DNA from 3 places in the Streptomyces sp. WAC 06738 genome. Region 2 is predicted to be linked to each of the others. Evidence: riboswitches for the same ligand, from Rfam matches in the RefSeq annotation. Region 2 holds a riboswitch; each other region holds the start of a gene.
The links. A riboswitch is a leader RNA that binds a small molecule or an ion and turns the genes downstream of it on or off. The one in region 2 is predicted to bind cobalamin.

Region 1 (7,163 bases), 400 kb from region 2:
GGCCCAGACCAGGGTGCGGAAGGCGCCGTCGTACCAGACGTTCGTGCCGTACAGCAGCGTGTGCCAGACGCTCAGGACGTAGACGACGATGATGAAGCGGTGCAGCGCCCGCCACATGCGCGAACCGGTGCGCTGGCGCAGGTAGTACGCGAGGCCCAGCGGGATCGCGAGGTAGAACGCGAGCAGGCCGACGAGGATGGCGATGCGGCCGGTGCCGGTGGCGTAGCCGCCGGGTACGAAGACCTTGACGAAGGCGTCCCACAACCGGCCGGCCCAGGTCGCGCCGCCCTCGTTGCCGCGGACTTCCTCCAGGAAGAACATCACCGCGTGCATGAACATCAGCGCGATCGTCGTCAGACTCGTCGTGCGGTGCAGCTTCTCCAGCCCGGCGGGCGGCAGCCAGGGGACCCGCGGGCGCGGGCCCGTGCGCAGGAGGCTGAAGACGATGGTGATCCACGCCCACAGCAGGCCGGACCAGCCGAACGCCTGGCAGAGCCAGTACATCCAGTAGCGGTCGGCGTCGGCGAGCATCGGCATGACCTGGACGGTCGCCGACGAGCCGTTGTCCACGCGGACGTAGAGCCAGACGAATATCGCCCCGGTGACGACGAGCGCGATGCCCGCATCCGGTCCCGCGGCCCGGAGGTCGGCCTTCAGCCCCGGCCAGTCGAACCATCCTTCCGGCCGGCTCCCGGTCTGCCCTCCCCCGCCCCGCCCGCCGCTGCCCGCTCTCCTCTTTTCCGGCAGCCCTGATCGACGTTCCACGGCCATCTCTTCCGCCTCCCGAGTCCCGCCGACCCCACGTGATGTGTACCCATCACCCCGGAGATCGACGCGTCTCCAGCGGCTCCAGCCGCGTCCACCCCGTCCAGCCCCGCTCCCGCAGCAGCTCGATGAGTCGCCGCGCCGGCGGCGCCGCCTCGAACGCCAGCGTGTCCATCAGCTCCGCGAGCGGCGGCGCGAGGTCGACGTCGGCGACGTAGTCGCGCCCCCGTTCCGCCGTGAGGCGGGCGAGGTACGCGGCGAGGTCGTCGGCGAGGGCGGTCAGGCGGGGGTCGTCCGGCGCCCAGTCGAGGGCGTGGCCGAGGGTGCGGTAGAAGTCGAGGAGCTGGGGGTCGGCGAGCTGGGCCCGTTTACGGGCCAGCCACTCCGGTACGCGGTCGGGGGAGTGCGCCGCGAGCGGGATCCAGCCCTCGCGCTCGACCGCCACGATCCGCTCGTCGACGCCCAGTTCACGGAGCCGGTCCAGGAACGCCACCACCTCCGCGGGCAGCGCCAGGCTGTCGCCCGCCGTGAGCCGGGCGATGCGGCGGCGGGTCTCCTGGCGGGCGCGGATCTCGGCCCGCAGCCGCCGGTCGATGTCCGCGACCGCCGCCGCGAACTCCGCCTCGCCCGCCCGCAGCAGCTCCCGCACCCGGGCCAGCGGGACGCCGGCCTCGGCGAGGGTGCGGATGCGGATGAGTTCGACCACGGCGGCGGCGTCGTAGCGGCGGTAGCCGGAGTGGTCCCGGTCCGGCTCGGGGAGCAGGCCCTTGGCGTGGTAGTGCCGGACCGCGCGGACCGTCACGCCCGCGTACGACGCCAGTTCGCCGATGGTCAGCATCGGGGCATCCTAGGCCGCCGCGCGGGTGCGGTAGAGGCGGCGCGACCAGAGGTAGCCGGCCACGCCGAGCGCCGCGCAGCAACCGGTCGCCCACGCCGCGTCCGCTCCGTCCGGCGCCCCGCCGAGCAGCCCCCGGATCAGATCCATGACCGGCGTGAACGGCTGGTGCGCGGCGAACCACCGCAGCCCCGCGGGCATCGTGTCGACGGGGACGAACCCGCTGCCCACGAAGGGCAGCAGCACGAAGACCGTCGGCAGGTTGCTCGCCGTCTCCGGGTCCGGGCTGGCCAGCCCCAGCGCCACCGTGAACCACGTCAGCGCGTACGAGAGCAGCCCGAGCAGCCCCGCGAGGCAGACCCAGTCCGCCGCCGACGCGCCCGTCCGCAGCCCGAGTACGAAGGCCACCGCGCCGACCGCGGCGAGCGCCAGCGCGGTCTGGATCATCGCGGCGAGCACGTGGCCCGTGAGCACCGAGGACTTCGCGATGGGCATGGTGCGGAACCGGTCGATGATGCCGTCGGTCATGTCGTTGGCGACGAGCACGGCGGTGCCGATGGACACGCTCGCGACCGTCATCGTGAGGATCCCGGGGGCGATGTACGTGAGGTAGGAGCCGCGGTCGCCGCCGGGGAGTCCCGAGCCCATGGTGCCGCCGAAGACGTACGTGAACAGCAGCAGGAAGAGCAGCGGCTGGCCGACGAGCATGATCGTCATGGACGGGTAGCGGGCCATGTGGCGCAGGTTGCGGCGCAGCATGGTCGCGGAGTCGCGCAGGACGTACGTGCCGGGGGCGCTCATGCCCGTACCTCCCGGGCGGCGGCGGCGTGGCCGGTCAGGGCCAGGAACACGTCGTCCAGGTCCGGGGTGTGCACCGCGAGCCCGGTGACCGACCCGTCGTCGTCGAGGCCCGCCAGCAGCCGCCGCAGCGCGCCGAGGCTGCCGTCGTACGGCACGGTGACGGCCGGGGCCGCCGGGTCGGCCACCGCGCCGGGCAGCCGGCGCGCCAGCTCCGCCGCCCGCGCGGCGTCGGCGGCGTGCAGTTCGACGTGGCCGCCGGTGACGCGGCGCTTCAGCTCGGCCGCGGTGCCCTCGGCGACGAGCCGGCCGCCGTCGAGCACCCCGATGCGGTCGGCGAGCCGGTCCGCCTCCTCCAGGTACTGCGTGGTGAGGAAGACGGTGGTCCCGTCGGCGACGAGTTCGCGGACGACGTCCCACAACGCGCGGCGGCTGCGCGGGTCGAGTCCCGTGGTCGGCTCGTCGAGGAAGATCAGCCGCGGCCCGGACACCAGGGTCATCGCCAGGTCGAGCCGCCGCTTCATGCCGCCGGAGTACGTCGCGGCCCGCCGGTCGGCGGCGTCCGCGAGGCCGAAGCGGGCGAGCAGCCCGGCGGTGACGGCGGCGGCGCGGGGGCGTGCGAGGTGGCCGAGGTCGGCCATGAGGCGCAGGTTCTCGCGGCCGGTGAGCAGCCCGTCGACGGCGGAGAACTGGCCGGTGACGCCGATCGCCGCGCGCACCCGGGCGGGTGCGCGGCGGATGTCGTGGCCGGCGACCCGCGCGGTGCCGGCGTCGGCGGGGAGGAGGGTGGTGAGGATGCGGACGGTGGTGGTCTTGCCGGCGCCGTTGGGGCCGAGCAGGGCGTAGACGGTGCCGGCGGGCACGGTGAGGTCGACGCCGGCGAGGACCTCGCGGCCGCCGTACGCCTTGCGCAGTCCCGCGGCCTCGACGGCGGGGGTTCTCGTGGTCATGGCGCCATGCTCGGAGGCTGACCCTGCGTCGGGGTCAAGGGCGGCGGCGCGGGCGGCTGCCGGAGGGGCGCCCTACACTGGCCCGTGCAGCCGGTTCGCCCCGTCCGCCAGGCGGTGGCGTCGCAAGAGGGAACCCGGTGGGAATCCGGGACTGCCCCGCAGCGGTGAGCGGGAACGACCGCCGTCATACGCACTGGATCCGCCGGATCCGGGAAGCGACGGCCAGTAGGCGCCCGTGCGCGCGAGTCGCGTACGGACCTGCCCGCGAGTCCGAAGACCTGCCCGCTGCCCGTGCGCGGGCCTTCCGTGCGCGGACATCCCGGTGACCTTCGAGGGCGGGTCGGCGCACGTGACGTACGAGGCAGGCATGCGGAATTCCGCCGGGCGGTACCGGCGGGGACGTGCCGCGCCGCCTCCTTCGCGGTTGTCTCCCCCTCTCCTTCCGGTCCCGGGATCTCAGGGATTCATCTCGCGAAGGAGATCTCCGTGACAGCGAAGTCCGCAGCCGCGGCGGCACGGGCGACCGTGTACGGCTACCCCCGGCAGGGCCACCACCGGGAGCTGAAGAAGGCGGTCGAGGGCTACTTGAAGGGCCGGGTCACCGCCGGCGAACTCCGCGCCACCGGCGCGGAGCTGCGCCGCGCCACCTGGCGGGAGCTGGCCGGCGCCGGCGTCCACGAGGTGCCGACCGGCGACTTCTCGTACTACGACCACATGCTCGACACCACCGTCATGGTCGGCGCGATCCCCGGCCGCCACCGCGCCGCCGTCGCGGCCGAACACCTCGCCGGCTACTTCGCCATGGCCCGCGGCACGCAGGACGCGGCGCCGCTGGAGATGACGAAGTGGTTCGACACCAACTACCACTACCTCGTGCCCGAGCTGGGCCCGGACACCGTCTTCACCGCCGACGCGGCCAAGCAGAAGGACGAGCTGGCCGAAGCCCTGGCGCTCGGGCTCGGCACGGCGCGGCCCGTGCTCGTCGGGCCCGTGACGTACCTGCTGCTCGCCAAGCCCGCGCCCGGCGCGCCCGCGGACTTCGAGCCGCTGTCGCTGCTCGACCGGCTGCTGCCGGTGTACGCGCAGGTGCTGGCCGAGCTGCGCGCGGCCGGCGCCGCGTGGGTGCAGCTCGACGAGCCGGCGCTCGTCCAGGACCGTACGCCCGCGGAACTCGCCGCCGCCGAGCGCGCCTACCGCGACCTCGGCACCCGCGCCGACCGCCCCTCGCTCCTCGTCGCCTCGTACTTCGGCCGCCTCGGCGACGCCCTCCCGGTGCTCGCGAAGGCGCCCGTCGAGGGCCTGGCGCTGGACTTCACCGGCGCCGCCGCCGCGCAGCTCGACGCGCTGGCCGCCGCCGGCGGGCTGCCCGGCAAGCGGCTCGTCGCGGGCGTCGTGGACGGCCGCAACGTGTGGGCCTGCGACCTGGAACGGGCCCTCGCCACCCTCGGCACCCTCCTCGGGCTCGCCGACCGCGTCGACGTCGCCCCGTCCTGCTCGCTGCTGCACGTGCCGCTCGACGCCGCCGCGGAGCGGGACATCGACCCGCACCTGCTGCGCTGGCTGGCGTTCGCCCGGCAGAAGACCGCCGAGGTCGTCACGCTCGCGCGCGGGCTGGCCCACGGCACCGGCGCCATCGCCGCCGAACTCGCCGCCGGCCGCGCGGGACTGGCCGCCCGCGCCGCCTCCCCGCTCACCCGCGACCCGGCCGTCCGCGCCCGCACCGCCGCCGTCACCGCGGCCGACGCCCGCCGCCCCGCGCCGTACGCCGAGCGCGCCGCGGCCCAGCGGGCGCGGCTGCGGCTGCCGCTGCTGCCGACGACGACCATCGGCTCCTTCCCGCAGACGGCCGAGCTGCGCGCCGCCCGCGCGGACCTCCGCGCCGGGCGGCTCGGTGCCGGGGGCTACGAGGAGCGGATCGCGGCGGAGATCCGCGAGGTGGTGGCGTACCAGGAGCGGGCCGGGCTCGACGTGCTCGTGCACGGCGAGCCCGAACGCAACGACATGGTGCAGTACTTCGCCGAGCGGCTGACCGGCTACCTCGCCACGCGGCACGGCTGGGTGCAGTCGTACGGCACCCGCTACGTCCGCCCGCCGATCCTGGCCGGCGACGTCTCGCGCCCGGAGCCGATGACGGTCCGCTGGACGACGTACGCGCAGTCGCTGACGGACCGCCCGGTCAAGGGCATGCTCACCGGGCCGGTCACGATGCTGGCGTGGTCGTTCGTCCGCGACGACCTGCCGCGCGCCGAGACCGCCCGGCAGGTGGCGCTCGCGCTGCGCGACGAGGTCGCCGACCTGGAAGCGGCGGGCACGGCGGTCGTGCAGGTCGACGAGCCGGCGCTGCGCGAGACGCTGCCGCCGCGCGCCGCGGACCGGCCGGCGTATCTGGCGTGGGCGACGGAGGCGTTCCGGCTGACGACGGGCGTCGCGCGCGCGGACACGCAGATCCACACGCACATGTGCTACGCGGAGTTCGGCGACATCGTGGCGGCGATCGACGACCTCGACGCGGACGTCATCAGCCTGGAGGCGGCGCGCTCGCACATGCAGGTGGCGTACGAGCTGGCCGGGCACGGCTATCCGCGTCAGGCGGGTCCCGGCGTGTACGACATCCACTCGCCGCGGGTGCCGGGCACGGCGGAGACGGTGGCGCTGCTGCACACCGGGCTGCGGGCGATCCCGGCCGAGCGGCTGTGGGTGAACCCGGACTGCGGGCTGAAGACCCGCGGGTGGGCGGAGACGCGGGCGTCGCTGGAGAGCCTGGTGGCGGCGGCGCGGCAGGTGCGGGCGGAGCTGCGGGGGTGACGTAGCGGCAGGGGGCGGGCGCTGACGCCCGGGTACGGGCCGGGTGCCGGCGGCCGTACGCGCCGGGCGCCGGCATGCCGCCGGCGCTCCGGCGCGGGGGGGCCGGCCCGCGTCAGGCGTCCGCCCCCTGCGCCTGCCCGGGGGAGGGTCGTCCGGCGAGGGGACCAGGCGTGGGTGTGTTGGTCGTCGATGGTGCAGCGGGCTGCCGATAGCTTCTTGGGGCGGTGTTTGTGCGGGCACGGCGGCGAGGGCGGCCGTGATGCGGCACTGAACACACCTGGGTGCGTGGCGAGGCGTGACATGGGGTTGTGGAGGCAGCCGTGGCGGAGTCACGAGACAACGACCGGCTGGCCGCGCGCCTGGTGGCGGTGGGGGCACTGGGGTTCGTGCTGGTGATGCCACCGCTGCTGGCGCAGTTCGACCGCATGGACCGGGTCTTCGGTGTCCCGGTCCTCTGGGCGTACGTGTATCTCGTCTGGGCGATCGTGATCGGCCTGGTCGCCCTCATCGGCACCAGATCCAGGTAGTGCTGTGCTCCGGGCCGAGGTCGTCGTCGCCGTTTCGGTGGTGTACCTCGGTCTGCTCTTCGCCGTGGCCTTCTACGCCGATCGGAGGGCGGACGCCGGCCGGAGCCTGATCAACAACGCCACGGTCTACGCCCTGTCCCTCGCGGTGTACGAAACCGCATGGGCGCTCTACGGCAACGTGGGCGGCGCCGCCGCGACCGGTGTCGGCTTCCTGGGCCTCTATCTGGGGCCGGTGATCATGCTCGCGCTCGGCTGGCCGGTGCTGCTCCGGATCATCCGGATCAGCCGCCGGCACCGGGTCACGTCACTGGCCGACTTCGTCTCCGCCCGCTACGGCAAGAGCGCGGTGCTGGGTGGCCTGGTCACGATCATCGCCGTGGTGGGGATCGTTCCGTACATCTCGCTCCAGCTCAAAGCGGTCTCCGACACCTTCGAGATCATTCGCCGGTATCCCGAGATCGCCGCTCCCTCGGAGATGGACCA
Region 2 (7,163 bases):
GCCGTCCACACCACGTACCTCGGCGAGGGCGCCGGGGACGCCGGGCCCGAGCTGCTGCGCCCGTTCGACGCGATCGCCGGCCGGATCGACGACAACCGGGCCGTGCTGCCCGTCCACGAGCTGGGCGCCATCACCGCCGAGCCCCCGGACCCCAGCCCGGGCCTCGGCCGCGCCGAGATGGTCACGGCCGTCGACGACACCGTGATCGACGCGCTCCTCGCGGAGCCGATCACGCCGCTGCTCGGCGTCCAGTTCCGCCACGTCGGCGGCGCGCTGGGCCGCCCCTCGGACTCCCCGCACGGCGCGCTGCAGGAGCCGTACCTGCTGTATCTCTTCGGCATCCCGTTCTCCCCCGAGGCGGCGGCCGGCATCCCCGTCCGCCGGAGCGCGCTGGTGGAGGCCCTCGGCCCGTACGTCGCGGGCCGCAAGCCGTACACGTTCCTGGGCCCCGACGAGAGCCCGGCGGACGTCTTCAGCCCGGAGAGCCTGGCCCGCCTGCGGGCCGTCAAGCGCGCCCGCGACCCGCAGGGGGTGTTCCGCAGCAACTTCCCGGTCGGCACGGACTGACTCCTGCACCGGCGGGGCCGGCGGCCTGACGGGCGGTCTGACCGGCGGCCCGGCCTTCCGGCCCGTGCACCGCCGTCACCGCACGACCGCGGTGAACTCCGCGGTGCGCACCGCGTCCTCGTGCTTGAAGTCGAGGAACAGCCGGTACGTCCCCGGGCCCGGCACCTGCGCGTGGAACGCCACGACGGGGCCGGGTTCGGTCGTCCCGTCGCCGGGGGAGCCGTCCGGGTGGACGTGGACGTACGCGAGGTCCTCGCGGCGTACCGCCACGAGGTGGCCGTACGCGGCCAGGTAGGGCTGCAGGTCGGTGACCGGCTCGCCGTCGCGGGCGACGGCGAACTCCAGCCGCCGCCCCTCGCCCGCCGCCAGTTCGCCGGTCAGCGTCACCTCGCGGCCGTCGACGGTGAAGGCCGGGGCGGGTGCGGGGAGTTCGCGCGCGGGCCCGGCGCCGTCGCCGGCCGTCAGGTCCGCGCCGAGCGTGAGGGTGCGGCCGAGCGCGGCGGGGGCGAAGTCGGCGAAGACGCGGTAGGAGCCGGCCTCGGGGAGGAGGACGCGGACGGACCAGGTGCCGTCGGCCGCCTCCGCGGGGTGGACGTGGACGTAGCGGGTGAGGTCGCGGCGTACGGCGATCAGGTGGACGAGCTTGTCGTGGATGGGCGTCAGGTCGGTGACCGGGCGGCCGTCGGCGCCGAGGAGGCGGAAGCGCAGCTCGGTCTCGGTGCCCGCGGGGGCCTCGGTGGTCTCCAGCGCGAGGGTGTAGCCGTCCTCGGAGCCGTCCAGCCCGGCGGGTCCCGCGGGGGCGTGGTGACCGTGGTGGGCGGCGTGCGCGTCGTGCTGACCGTGGCCGGCGTCGTGATGCTGGGTGGCGTTCATGGTGGGTGTCCTTGCCCTTCGTCTCCGGTGCGGTCTCTCTGGTGATCAGCGTAGCAGAGATACCCCCTGGGGGTATGACGACGTGCGGTGACGCGTGTCACGCGGGGTGGTGCGAGGGCGTCACGCCGCGGTGGTCGTACGGTCCCGGGTGAGCCGCGCGCCGCGGTCCCGCAGGGAGGGCCCGGCCGTACGCGCCGCGCCCGCCGGCCGCCACAGCAGCACCGCCGCCACCGCCGCCGCGAGCCCGATGACCGCCAGCACGCCGGCCGCCACCCCCGTCCCGGCCCGCGCCGCGAGATAGCCGGCCAGCGGGTACGTCACCAGCCACGCGACGTGCGACAGCGAGAACTGCGCCGCGAACGCCGCCGGCAGGTCCGCCTTCCCCGGCACCGCGCCGCGGATCACCCGCCCCGCCGGCGTCACCATCGCCGAGGTCGCCGCGCCGAGCAGGGCCCACGCGGCGAGCAGCGCCGGCCAGGTCCGCACCCCCGCCGCCAGGCCCGTCCCGACGACGGCCAGCACCGGCGCCGGCACGAACGCCGCCGGCAGCATCACCGCGCGGTCGCCGGCCCGCTCCAGCACTCGGGGGAGCGCCAGCGCGACGGCCATCGACCCGGCGCCGTAGGCGCCCAGCGCGAGCGACACGTCGCCGACCGGGCGGGCGAAGTGGTCGCGGACCAGGACCACGGTGTTGACGATCACCATCGAACTGGCCGCCGCGACGGCGAGGTTGAGCGCCAGGAGCGCGCGGAGCTGCGGCGCGGAGCCGAAGAGCCTCATCCCGTACGCGGCCCTGGCGAACACCCCGCCGCTCTCCGTGCCGCCCTCCCCGCCCCTCTCGCGCGGGGTGGGCTTCGGCAGCGCCACGGAGACGACCAGCGCGGCGGAGGCGGCGAAGCCGGCGGCGGTGCCGAGGAAGAGCCGGTCGTAGGTGAGGAGCGTCAGCAGCCCGGCCGCGAGCACGGGGCTGAAGAGGCTCTCCATGTCGTACGCGAGCCGCGACAGCGACAGCGCGCGGGTGTAGTCGCGCTCGGCGGGGAGCACCTCGGGGATGGTGGCCTGGAAGGTCGGGGTGAACGCGGCGGAGGCGGACTGGAGGAGGAAGATCAGCACGTAGATGTGCCAGACCTCGGTCACGAACGGCAGCGCGAGCGCGACGACGCCGCGCACGAGGTCGGCGGCGACCAGCAGGGCGCGGCGCGGGATGCGGTCGCCGAGGGCGCCGATGACGGGGGCGATGCCGACGTAGGCGACCATCTTGACGGCCAGGGCGGTGCCGAGGACGGCGGAGGCGTTGCCGCCGGCGAGGTCGTAGGCGAGGAGGCTGAGCGCGACGGTGGCGAGGCCGGTGCCGACGAGGGCGATGACCTGGGCGGCGAAGAGGTGCCGGTAGGTGCGGTTGCGGAGTACGGAGAACATGGCCCTGGCCTCTTCCTTTGCTCGTGTGCGCATATACGCACATGTTAAACAGAGGAGGGCCCGGGGGCTATTCCCGCGGGGCGGTTACCGGTTCAGGAGTGCCAGGGCTCGCCGGTCATGAGGTGGTCGGCGTGGTTGAGGGCCTCGACGACGAGACCGCGCAGATGCCCGTCGCGCAGCGAGTACACGACGCGGCGGCCCTCCTTCCTGGAGTGCACCAGGTGGGCGAGGCGCAGCTTGGCCAGATGCTGGCTGACGGCCGGCCGGGCGGCGCCGCTGGCGGTGGCCAGCTCGGTGACGTCGGCCTCGCCCTCGGCGAGGAGCCACAGCAGGTGCAGCCGCGTCGCGTCGGCGAGCAGCGCGAAGACCGTGCTCGCGGCTTCGAGCTGCTCCCGGTCGGGCGTCCACTCGTGACGGTGGACGGCGGGGGTGGGCGAGGGGGCGGTGTCGCGCTCCGGCATGCGCCTATCGTATGGCGGTACGAGGCCCGGGGCCGGGCGTCGCGGCTGCTCAGCCGGCGCGGTACATGCCGAGGGAGCCGTGCCCGGCGACGTCGGCGAAGCCGAACTTCTCGTACAGGAACCGGGCGGGCCCGTCGGCGACGAGCGACACGTACGCGGTGGCGGGCGCCCGCCGGTCGAGCTCCGCGACGAGCTCCGCCATGATCTGCTTCCCGAGCCCCTGCCCCTGGTGGTCCGGCAGCACGCACATGTCCACCACCTGGAACACGGTCCCCCCGTCCCCCACGACCCGCCCCATCCCCACGGGCACCCCGCGGTGGTACACGACGACCCCGTACCAGGTCTGCGGCAGCCCCACGGCGGCGGCCTCGGCCGCCTTGTCCGACAACCCGGCCCCGGTCCGCAACCGCCGGTAGTCCGCGACGGACGGCACCCCGGCCCGTATCTCGTAAGGGTCACTCATGGATTCCATGCGTTACACCCTAACGGGGTGCCGCCGGCGATCAGGTGGCGGTGCCCGCTCCCGGGCACCTGTCATGCACGCCACGTGCCCTCCCCCGGGAGGGGGTTCGTCTGCGATGATGGCGCTGCCAAAGGTGACGGCGGAACGAGGAAACCGGTGTGAATCCGGTGCGGTCCCGCCACTGTGATCGGTGAGCCGGCTTCGAACAGGCCACTGCCCCCGCGGGGGTGGGAAGGCCAGGGGCCGGCGGTGAACCGAGAGCCAGGAGACTCACGTCGTCGCCTCCTCGACGGATCTGGGGCGGATTTCCCCGGAGAGGAGCGTGCGCCGTCGTGCGTGCCCTGCTGCGCGGCCCGGTGCGGTCGTTGCGTGTGGTCGTTCCCCTTTCCCTGCTCCTCGCCGCCGCCTGCGGGGGACCCGCGCGGGACGGCGGGCGGGTGGAGGGGGAGTCGCCGCCCGGGTTTCCGGTGACCGTCGGCAACTGCGGGGTCGAGACCGTCTACGAGCGGCCCCCCGAGCGGGCCGTGACCCTCAACCAGCACGTCACCGAGATCATGCTCGCCCTCGGGCTGGAGAACTCCATGGTCGGCACCGGCTATCTCGACGACGAGATCCCGCCCGCCTACCGCGAGGCGTACGACGGCATCGAGGTGATCGCCGACGAGTACCCCTCGTACGAGACCCTTCTCGCCGCGGAACCCGACTTCGTCTACGGCGGGTTCGCCAGCACCTTCGAGGAGGGCCGCGGCCGCGACGCGCTCGCCGGGGCCGGCATCGACTCGTACCTCAGCCTGGAGGCGTGTGCCGAGCCGCCGGTGACGGTGGACCTCATGGACCGCGAGATACGCACCGTCGCCGAGGTGTTCGGCGTCCCGCGGCGGGCGGAGAAGCTCCTCGGCGAGCTGCACGGGACGCTCGACGGCGTGCGGGACGCGGTCGCCGGGGTGGAGGCCGCGGAGGTCTTCGTCTACGACAGCGGCGACAAGACCGCGTTCACCGCGGGCGGCGGCGGGATCGGCAACGAGATCATCGAACTGGCCGGCGGCGCCAACGTCTTCGCCGGCCTCGGCAAGCCCTTCGGCGACGTGTCGTTCGAGCAGGTCGCCGCCCGCGCCCCGGACGCGATCGTCGTCTACGACTACGGCGACCGGTCCGTCGCCGACAAGAAGCGGTTCCTCCTCTCCCACCCCGCGCTCCAGGACGTCCCGGCGATACGGAATGAACGCTTCGCCGTCCTCCCGCTCTCCTCGACCGTCCTCGGCGTACGGGTCCCGGAGGCCGTCGACTCGCTGGCCCGCCAGCTCCATCCGGACCGCTTCCGGTGACGAGGGCCCGGGCGCTGCCCTTTCCCGCCCTGCTCGTCCTCCTCCTCGGCCTGCTGCTGCTCTCCGCCACCGCCGCCGTCGCCCTCGGCTCCGTCCGCGTCCCCGCGGGCCAGGTCTGGGGCATCCTCCTGCACCGCCTCCACCCCGCCCTCGCGGACCCCGGCTGGAGCCCCGTGCGCGAGACCATCGTGTGGGACGTGCGCCTCCCGCGCGTGCTGCTCGCCGGGGCGGTGGGGGCGGGGCTCGCGGTGTGCGGGATGGCGCTCCAGGCGCTCGTACGGAATCCGCTCGCGGACCCCATGCTGCTGGGCATCTCCTCGGGCGCCACGGTCGGCGCCGTGCTCGTCGTGGTCTTCAACGTCACCATCCTCGGCCTCTTCACGCTGCCGCTCGCGGCCTTCGCCGGCGCCCTCGCCGCGCTCGTCGCCGTCTACTTCCTCGCGCTCGGAGCCGACGGCCGCATGACGTCGCTGCGCCTGGTGCTCGCGGGCGTCGCCACGGCCGAAGTCCTCTCCGCCGTCGTCGGGTTCCTCATCGTCACCTCGGGCGACCCGCACAAGACGCAGGCCGCGCTCCGCTGGATGCTCGGCGGCCTCGCCGGCAGCACCTGGCGGCTCATCTGGATCCCGCTGGCCGTCGTCGTCCTCGGTACGGTCGCGCTGCTGGCCGTCGCCCGGCCGCTGAACCTGCTCCTCGCCGGCGAGGAGGCCGCCGCCGCCCTCGGCCTGGACGTGCACCGCTTCCGCTCCGCGATGTTCGCGCTCGTCGCCGTGATGGTCGGCGCGGCCGTCGCGGTGAGCGGGGCGATCGGGTTCGTCGGGCTGATCCTGCCGCACGTGGTGCGGCTGCTCACCGGCGCCGACCACCGGCGGGCGCTGCCCGCGGCGGCGCTGCTCGGCGCGGCGTTCCTCATCGCCGCCGACCTGGCGGCGCGCACGCTGATCAGCCCCGAGGAGGTCCCGGTGGGAGTGCTGACGGCGCTGGCCGGCGGGCCGTTCTTCCTCTGGCTGATGCGCCGCGGGGCCGCCCGGTGACCGGCCGCGCGCCCGGCGCCCCCGCCGCGCCCGGCGCCCTGCGGCTTGAGTCCGTCACCGTGACCGCGCGCGGGCGCACCCTCGTCGATGCGGTCTCCCTGGACATCGCGCCCGGCGAGGTCGTCGGCCTCCTCGGCCCCAACGGCGCGGGCAAGACGACGCTGCTGCGCACCGTCTACCGCGCGCTGCGGCCCACCTCCGGGCGCGTACTCCTCGACGGCGACGACGTGCGCGCGCTGCCCGCCAAGCGGCTGGCGCGGCGGCTCGCCGCGGTGCTCCAGGAGAGCCCGGGCGCCTTCGAGCTGACGGTGTACGACGTGGTGGCCATGGGCCGGACGCCGCACAAGCGCGCCTTCGCCGGGGACGACGACGCCGACCGCGCCGTCATCGCCGGCAGCCTCGCGGCGGTCGGGGCGGCGGAGCTGGCCGGGGCTCCGTTCGACCGGCTGTCGGGGGGCGAGAAGCAGCGGGTGCTGATCGCGCGGGCGCTGGCGCAGCGCGCGGGCACGATGGTGCTCGACGAGCCGACCAACCACCTCGATCTGCGCCACCAGCTCGACGCCCTCCGCCTCGTCCGCGGCCTCGGCGCCACCGCGCTGGTCGCCCTCCACGACCTCAATCTGGCGGCCGCGTTCTGCGACCGCATCTGCGTGCTACGGGCCGGCCGCGCGGTCGCCGCGGGCCCGCCGGCGCAGGTGCTGACGCCGGCGCTGCTCGCGGAGGTGTACGGGGTGGCGGCGGAGGTCACCGTCCACCCGGCCACGTCCCGCCCCCACATCACCCTGCTCCCGGACGGGCCCCTGCCGGGAGCGGCCAGGGCGGGAGGCCCGGATGCGCCGGGCGGCGCGGGGCTGCCCGGGGACGCGGATTCGCTAGGGGACGCGCGCGTGCGTGATGGCACGGGCTCGCACGGCCCGTTCGGCGTGCCTCCGGACGACGCCCCACCCCCGCGCATGGTCCCGCCCGGCCCGCCGGAGCCGCCCGTGCCACCCGAGCCGCCCACCGCCGCCGCGCCGTCCGA
Region 3 (7,163 bases), 1.8 Mb from region 2:
CGCCCCGACTATGCGGTGGTGAGCGGCCGCGACCTCGACGGCAACCCCCTCCGGGTGGCCGGGACGGGCTACTTCGCCCGCTGCCTGCAGCACGAGACGGACCACCTCTACGGGCGGCTCTACATCGACCGGCTCTCCAAGCGCGAGCGCAAGGACGTCATGGAGCAGATGGCCGAGAACACCCCGCGGTACGAGACCGTCCCCAACGACTGACGCCCCCCGGCCTGCCCGGATCCGCCGCCCGCGGGCCGTGACCGCCGCCTCTTGCGCGGCGGTTACGGCAGTGGTCCAGTCCACTGGCGCCATGGCGGCGCGTTGACCGTGCGCCCGGCGCACGCGAGGCTCGGAGCCCCCCATTCGTACGGCACGGAGGCCCCATGCTCAGACGTACGGTCAGACTCATCCTCAGCATCGTCATGATCGCGGCGGCGGGTGTCGTCGGTACGGTCGCGACCGCCGGCACCGCGCAGGCGGACTCGTGCTACACCTGGAACCGCACGCTCAAGGAAGGCATGTCCGGCGCGGACGTCACCCAACTGCAGATCCGGGTGGCCGGGCACGTGACGTCCGGCGAAATCCTCGCCGTCGACGGCAACTTCGGCCCGCGCACCAAGGCCGCGGTCGCCAAGTTCCAGAGCGCGTACGGGCTCGCCTCGGACGGTGTCGCGGGCACCAACACGTTCAACAAGATCTACAGCCTCCAGGACGCCGACTGCACGCCGATTCACTTCACCTACGGCGAACTGAACAAGTGCAACTCCACCTGGAGCGGTGGCGCGGTATCCGCGGCGACAGCCAAGGAGAACGCCAAGCGCACCATGTGGAAGCTGGAGGCGATGAGGCACGCGCTGGGCGACGTTCCCATCAACATCAGCAGCGGCTTCCGCTCCACCTCGTGCAACAGCGCGGTCGGCGGCGCCTCCAACAGCCAGCATCTGTACGGCACGGCGGCCGACCTCGTCGGCTCCCCGTCGTTCTGCCGGCTGGCCCAGCAGGCGCGTACCCACGGCTTCGGCGGGATCCTCGGTCCCGGCTACCCGGGCCACAACGACCACACGCACGTGGACGGCCGGTCCTCGCGCTACTGGTCGGCTCCCTCCTGCGGCATCTGACCGCGGGCGGCGCAGCAGCACAAGCGGCGCGGCAACGCCGCCGCAGCAGCAAGCGGCCGCCGGCCGGACCCGCCCCCCGCGGCAGGGTCCGGCCGGCGCCGCGGCTCATCTGCCGCCCGGCAGGCGGCGCTCAGAACTCGTCGTCGAACCCGACCGAGCCCTCCACGGCCACCTGGTACGCGGACGGGCGGCGCTCGAAGAAGTTCGTCAGCTCCTGCACGTCCTGCAACTCCATGAACGCGAAGGGGTTCTGCGACCCGTACACGGGCGCGAAGCCCAGCCGGGCCAGCCGCTGGTCCGCCACGCACTCCAGATACGCGCGCATCGAGTCGGTGTTCATCCCCGGCAGGCCGTCGCCGCACAGGTCCCGCGCGAACTGCAGCTCCGCGCGCACCGCCTCGTCGAGCATGTCGCGCACCTGCCGCCCCAGCTCCTCGTCGAAGAGCCCCGGCTCCTCCTCGCGGACCGTGTCGACCACGGAGAACGCGAAGTCCATGTGCATGCTCTCGTCGCGGAACACCCAGTTCGTGCCCGTCGCGAGCCCGTGCAGCAGACCGCGGGAGCGCAGCCAGTAGACGTACGCGAACGCGCCGTAGAAGAAGAGGCCCTCGATGCAGGCGGCGAAGCAGATGAGGTTGAGCAGGAAGCGGCGGCGGTCCTCCCTGGTCTCCAGCCGCTCGATGTTCTCCACGGAGTCCATCCAGCGGAAGCAGAACTGCGCCTTCTCGCGGATCGACGGGATGTTCTCGACGGCGGCGAACGCCGCGGCCCGCTCGTCCGGGTCGGGGAGGTAGGTGTCCAGCAGCGTCAGGTAGAACTGGACGTGCACGGCCTCCTCGAAGAGCTGGCGGGAGAGGTAGAGGCGGGCCTCCGGCGAGTTGATGTGCTTGTAGAGCGTGAGCACCAGGTTGTTCGCCACGATCGAGTCGCCGGTGGCGAAGAACGCCACCAGCCGGCCGATGAGGTGCTGTTCGCCTGGCGAGAGCTTCGCGAGGTCGGAGACGTCGGAGTGGAGGTCGACCTCCTCGACGGTCCAGGTGTTCTTGATCGCGTCCCGGTAGCGCTCGTAGAAGTCCGGGTAGCGCATGGGGCGCAGGGTCAGCTCGAAGCCCGGGTCGAGCAGGTTCTTGGCTCCGGTGGCGGTGGTCACTGGCAGGCCTCGCAGGTCTCGGGGTTCTCCAGGGAGCAGGCGACGGCGTCGTCGGCGTGCGGCTGCTGGACGGGCAGGGGTACGGGGGCGGCGCCGGTGGACGCGGCGGCGCGGGCCGAGCGGGCGATCCGGGTCGCCGGGCGGGAGCGCAGGTAGTACGTCGTCTTCAGCCCGGACTTCCAGGCGTAGGCATACATCGAGCTGAGCTTGCCGATGGTCGGCGCGGCCATGAAGAGGTTGAGCGACTGGGCCTGGTCGAGGTAGGGCGTACGGGCCGCGGCCATGTCGATCAGCGCGCGCTGCGGCATCTCCCACGCCGTGCGGTACCGCGCCCGGACCTCCTCGGGGATCCAGGTCAGCTCCTGTACGGAACCGTCGTGCTCGCGCAGCGCCTCGCGGGTCTGCGCGTCCCACACCCCGAGCGCCTTCAGCTCGGCCACCAGGTAGGAGTTGACCTGGAGGAACTCGCCGCTCAGCGTCTCGCGCTTGAAGAGGTTGGAGACCTGCGGCTCGATGCACTCGTAGACGCCGGCGATGGAGGCGATCGTCGCGGTCGGCGCGATGGCCAGCAGCAGCGAATTCCGCAGCCCCGTCCCCGCGATCCGGGCGCGCAGCGCGGTCCAGCGCTCCGGCCAGACCGCGCCGGCCTCGGGGTAGTGGTCGGGGTGGAGCACGCCGCGGGCGGCACGGGTGCGAGACCAGGCCGGGTGCGCGCCGTGCCGCTCGGCGAGGTCGGCGGAGGCGGCGTACGCGGCGAGCATGATGCGCTCGGCGATACGGGTGGACAGCGCCCGCGCCGCCGGGGAGTCGAACGGCAGCCGCAGCCGGAAGAAGACGTCCTGGAGGCCCATCACGCCCAGGCCCACGGGCCGCCAGCGGGAGTTGGACGCCGCGGCCTGCCCGGTGGGGTAGAAGTTGATGTCCACGACGCGGTCGAGGAACGTCACGGCGGTACGGACCGTGGCGTCCAGCTTCTCCCAGTCCATCGCCCCCTCCCAGCCGCCGGCGGTGTCGCCGAGATGGGCGGCGAGGTTGACCGAGCCGAGGTTGCACACCGCGGTCTCGCCGTCGTCCGAGACCTCCAGGATCTCGGTGCAGAGGTTCGAGGAGTGCACGACGGCGCCGGGCTCCGCGGTCTGGTTGGCGGTGCGGTTGGCGGCGTCCTTGAAGGTCATCCAGCCGTTGCCGGTCTGCGCGAGGGTACGCATCATCCGGCCGTACAACTGCCGCGCGGGGATCTGCCTGACGTACCGCCCCTCGGCCTCCGCGCGGGCGTACGCCGCGTCGAACTCGGCGCCGTAGAGGTCGGTCAGCTCGGGCACGTCGGCGGGCGAGAAGAGCGACCAGGGGCCGTCGGCCTCGACGCGGCGCATGAACTCGTCCGGGATCCAGTGCGCGAGGTTGAGGTTGTGGGTGCGGCGGGCCTCCTCGCCGGTGTTGTCCCGCAGCTCCAGGAACTCCTCGACGTCGGCGTGCCAGGGCTCCAGGTAGACGCAGGCGGCGCCCTTGCGCTTGCCGCCCTGGTTCACGGCGGCGACGGAGGCGTCCAGGGTGCGCAGGAACGGGACGATGCCGTTGGAGTGGCCGTTGGTGCCGCGGATCAGCGAGCCGCGGGAGCGGACCCGGGTGAAGGGGATGCCGATGCCGCCGGAGTGCTTGGAGAGCCGGGCGACCTGGTGGTAGCGCTCGTAGATCGAGTCCAGCTCGTCGAGCGGGGAGTCCAGCAGGTAGCAGGACGACATCTGCGGGTGGCGGGTGCCGGAGTTGAAGAGGGTGGGGGAGGAGGGCAGGTACCCGAGGCGGCTCATCAGCCCGTACAGCTCGGCGACTTCGGCCACGTCGGCGTCGGAGTCGCCGGCGGCCAGCCCGCAGGCGACGCGGAGGAAGAAGTGCTGGGCGGTCTCGATGACCGCGCGCTCGGTGGGGTGGCGCAGCAGATAGCGGGTGGAGACCGTACGCAGGCCGAAGTAGCCGAAGAGGTCGTCGCGGCCCTCGGCCACGGCCTCGTCGACCAGCGCGTCGAGGCGGGCGGCGTGCCGCCGGACGAACGCGGCGGTGGCGTCGGCGACGATGCCCTCGCGGTGGCCCACGGCGATCGCGGCGGAGAAGCTCGTGGCGCCCTGGCCCGCGGCCTCCTCGGCGACGGCCCGGGTGAGCAGCCGGGCGGCCAGTTTCGAGTACTCCGGCTCCTCGGCGATGAGCGCCGCCGCGGCCTCGGTGGCCAGCTCCCGCAACTCCGCCTCGCCGGAGCCCGGGTGCCGTCCGCGCAGCGCGTCCGCGGCGACCCGGGCGGGGTCGGTGGCGGGCAGGTCGGCGGCGAGCTCGGCGAGGGTGCGGGTGAGCGCGGCGGCCGGTCCTTCGCCGGCACGGGGGGTGGCGGAGGCGGGCTCCGTAGGCGCGGCCGGTGGTGCGATCGTCAAGATGCTGCTCTCCCTCGCTCGGCGGGGGGCCGCGCGGGAGAGGCTGCGGTACGGGCGCAGGCGGGCATGCCACATCCGTCGAGGCACCCCGTGTGCGTCCGCGAGCCCAATCCACGAGACCCGGACGTCATCGATCGCTGCCGCAGGTTTTCGGGCTCACGACAGACGGACCCGCCGGCGCGTGGCAGGCATGCCCGTACATCGCTCACCGTTGCGGGACAGCTCCGGACTTCCACCGGATTCCCCTGCGTCGGCAGCTAGGACGAGCATACATCTAGTGGCTCGTCGTGGAAGCACCCCTATATGTTGTGTCGCCTCTCGGTCGGGCGTCAGAGGTCCGCGACGAAGGCCCAGAGCGGCAGATCCGGCAGCGGCAGCCAGTCCCGCGCCGGGGTGCGGACGAACCCCAGCCGCTCGTACAGCCGGTGGGCCGTGCCCATCTGCGGGGTGCTGGACAGCACCACCCGGTGCGCCCCCAGCTCCCGCGAACGGTCCAGACAGGCCCGTACGAGCGCCTCGCCCACGCCCCGGCCGCGCGCCTCCCGGGCCACCGCCAGCATCCGGAACTCGCCCTCGCCGGGACCGCTCAGCTCCGCGAACGGCGACCCCGCCGTCACGAACGTCACACTGCCCAGCACGTCCCCGCCGACCGCGCCGGCGTCCCCCTCGACCGCGACCAGCACCTCGGCGCGCTCCGCCGCCGCCCGGCGGCGCACGTCCCGCAGCTCGTGCACGTACTCGTCGTCCTCGCCGAACGTCAGCAGTCCGTCCGCCAGATACGCCTCGGCGACCAGCTCGCCCGCCCGCTCGTACTCCTCCGGCCGCACCGGCCGCACCGTGAAGTCCATACCCCCGAGTCTGCCCTGCCCCACCGACAACGGGCCGCCGCCCCCGGAAGCCGGGGACGGCGGCCCGTACGTCCGCGGCCCGTGCCGCACCGCGCTCAGCAGCAGCGGAAGCCCTTGCGCGGGTCGTCGCCCGCGTCCGTGCGCATCCGCTCGAACTCGCGCCGGGTGGGCACCTTCGCGTCGGGGTCGTGCCCGTGCAGGTGCTCGACGTAGCGCTCGTACGCCGTGTCGCCGATCACCTCGCGGACGTACCACCAGACCTTGCGCCCGGCCGCCGCCAGCGCGGCCGTCCCGGTCATGAGCCCCCTCCGTCCCGCGTACCGCCGCCGGCACCCGGTCCCGTGCCCGGCTTGAACCCGCCGCCGCTGCCCAGCCCCGCCGCGGCCAGCTCCTCCTTCTCCTCCTTGGTCGCGATCAGTTGGGCCGGTGCCACGTACGACGACTCGTGGTACGGCTCCTCATGGCTGACCACGGACTCCGGGTTGCGCAGCGACTTCACGCACACCCGGGCCGCGTCCAGGATCACCACGACCACCAGCAGCGCGAAGACCGCGGAGAGCACCCCGTCGACGGTCGTGTTGGTGACGATCGTCTCGGCGTCCTCCAGCTCCTGCCCGGACAGCTTGCCGGAGTCGATGCCCTCCTGCGCCACGTCGCCCTGGGCGAAGAAGCCGACCCGCGGGTCGTCGGAGAAGACCTTCTGCCAGCTCGCGGTGAGCGTGACCACGGCGACCCAGATCAGCGGGATGCCCGTCACCCAGGCCCACTTCAGCCGTCCCGACTTGATCAGCAGCGTGGTGCAGATCGTCAGCGCGACCGCGCCGAGCAACTGGTTGGTGATGCCGAAGAGCGGGAAGAGCTGGTTGATGCCGCCGAGGGGATCGTTGACGCCGACCCAGAGGAAGTAGCCCCACAGGCCCACGACGACCGCGCTGGTGGCGATGAGCCCCGGCCACCAGCTCACGCGCTTGAGCGGCTTGTAGATGTTGCCGAGGGTGTCCTGGAGCATGAAGCGGCCCACCCGGGTGCCCGCGTCCAGCGCGGTGAGGATGAAGAGCGCCTCGAACATGATCGCGAAGTGATACCAGAACGCCTTGAGACTGTCCCCGGTCACGTCGGAGAAGATCTCCGAGACGCCGATGGCGAACGTCGGTGCGCCGCCGGTACGGGACAGCAGCGTCGACTCCTCGACGGAGTCGGCCGCCGCCTGCAGTGCCGCTGGCGTGATCTCGTACCCGAAGCCCTGGATCGCCTGTGACGCCGACTGCGCGGTGTCGCCGATCACCGTGGGCGCGGAGTTCATCGCGAAGTACAGTCCCGGGTCCAGCACACAGGCGGCGATCATCGCCACGATCGCGACGGAGGACTCCATCAGCATGGAGCCGTAGCCGATCATCCGGATCTGCGTCTCCTTCTGCACCATCTTGGGCGTGGTGCCGGAGGAGATGAGGGAGTGGAAGCCGGACAGGGCGCCGCAGGCGATGGTGATGAAGACGAACGGGAAGAGCGAGCCGGCGAAGACCGGTCCCGTGCCCTCGCCCGCGAAGTCGGTGACGCCCTCCATCTTCAGCGTCGGCGCGGCCACGACCACGCCGATGAAGAGCAGCGCGATGGTGCCGAGCTTCATGAACGT

Region 1: linked by a shared signal. The riboswitch ahead of metE (5-methyltetrahydropteroyltriglutamate--homocysteine S-methyltransferase) and the one ahead of DMB38_RS16005 (ABC transporter substrate-binding protein) in region 2 are both predicted to bind cobalamin.
Region 3: linked by a shared signal. The riboswitch ahead of DMB38_RS24625 (ribonucleoside-diphosphate reductase subunit alpha) and the one ahead of DMB38_RS16005 (ABC transporter substrate-binding protein) in region 2 are both predicted to bind cobalamin.

Annotation. Positions count from the first base shown of each region.
Region 1 covers NZ_CP029618.1:4,121,381-4,128,543, reverse strand. Annotated here, with positions in the region: gene DMB38_RS17825 (ferric reductase-like transmembrane domain-containing protein) at 1-657, opposite strand, end outside; gene DMB38_RS17820 (MerR family transcriptional regulator) at 818-1,603, opposite strand; gene DMB38_RS17815 (ABC transporter permease) at 1,613-2,401, opposite strand; gene DMB38_RS17810 (ATP-binding cassette domain-containing protein) at 2,398-3,348, opposite strand; cobalamin riboswitch at 3,473-3,628, shown strand; gene metE (5-methyltetrahydropteroyltriglutamate--homocysteine S-methyltransferase) at 3,835-6,153, shown strand; gene DMB38_RS17800 (hypothetical protein) at 6,474-6,680, shown strand.
Region 2 covers NZ_CP029618.1:3,716,782-3,723,944, reverse strand. Annotated here, with positions in the region: gene DMB38_RS16030 (FAD-binding oxidoreductase) at 1-205, shown strand, start outside; gene DMB38_RS36900 (hypothetical protein) at 103-567, shown strand; gene DMB38_RS16025 (hypothetical protein) at 643-1,440, opposite strand; gene DMB38_RS16020 (MFS transporter) at 1,561-2,859, opposite strand; gene DMB38_RS16015 (metalloregulator ArsR/SmtB family transcription factor) at 2,952-3,320, opposite strand; gene DMB38_RS16010 (GNAT family N-acetyltransferase) at 3,370-3,792, opposite strand; cobalamin riboswitch at 3,888-4,076, shown strand; gene DMB38_RS16005 (ABC transporter substrate-binding protein) at 4,251-5,108, shown strand; gene DMB38_RS16000 (iron ABC transporter permease) at 5,105-6,142, shown strand; partial or broken gene DMB38_RS15995 (ABC transporter ATP-binding protein) at 6,112-6,933, shown strand.
Region 3 covers NZ_CP029618.1:5,542,181-5,549,343, forward strand. Annotated here, with positions in the region: gene def (peptide deformylase) at 1-213, shown strand, start outside; gene DMB38_RS24615 (D-Ala-D-Ala carboxypeptidase family metallohydrolase) at 378-1,112, shown strand; gene DMB38_RS24620 (ribonucleotide-diphosphate reductase subunit beta) at 1,243-2,262, opposite strand; gene DMB38_RS24625 (ribonucleoside-diphosphate reductase subunit alpha) at 2,259-4,682, opposite strand; cobalamin riboswitch at 4,806-4,973, opposite strand; gene DMB38_RS24630 (GNAT family N-acetyltransferase) at 5,012-5,530, opposite strand; gene DMB38_RS24635 (YbdD/YjiX family protein) at 5,626-5,829, opposite strand; gene DMB38_RS24640 (carbon starvation CstA family protein) at 5,826-7,163, opposite strand, start outside.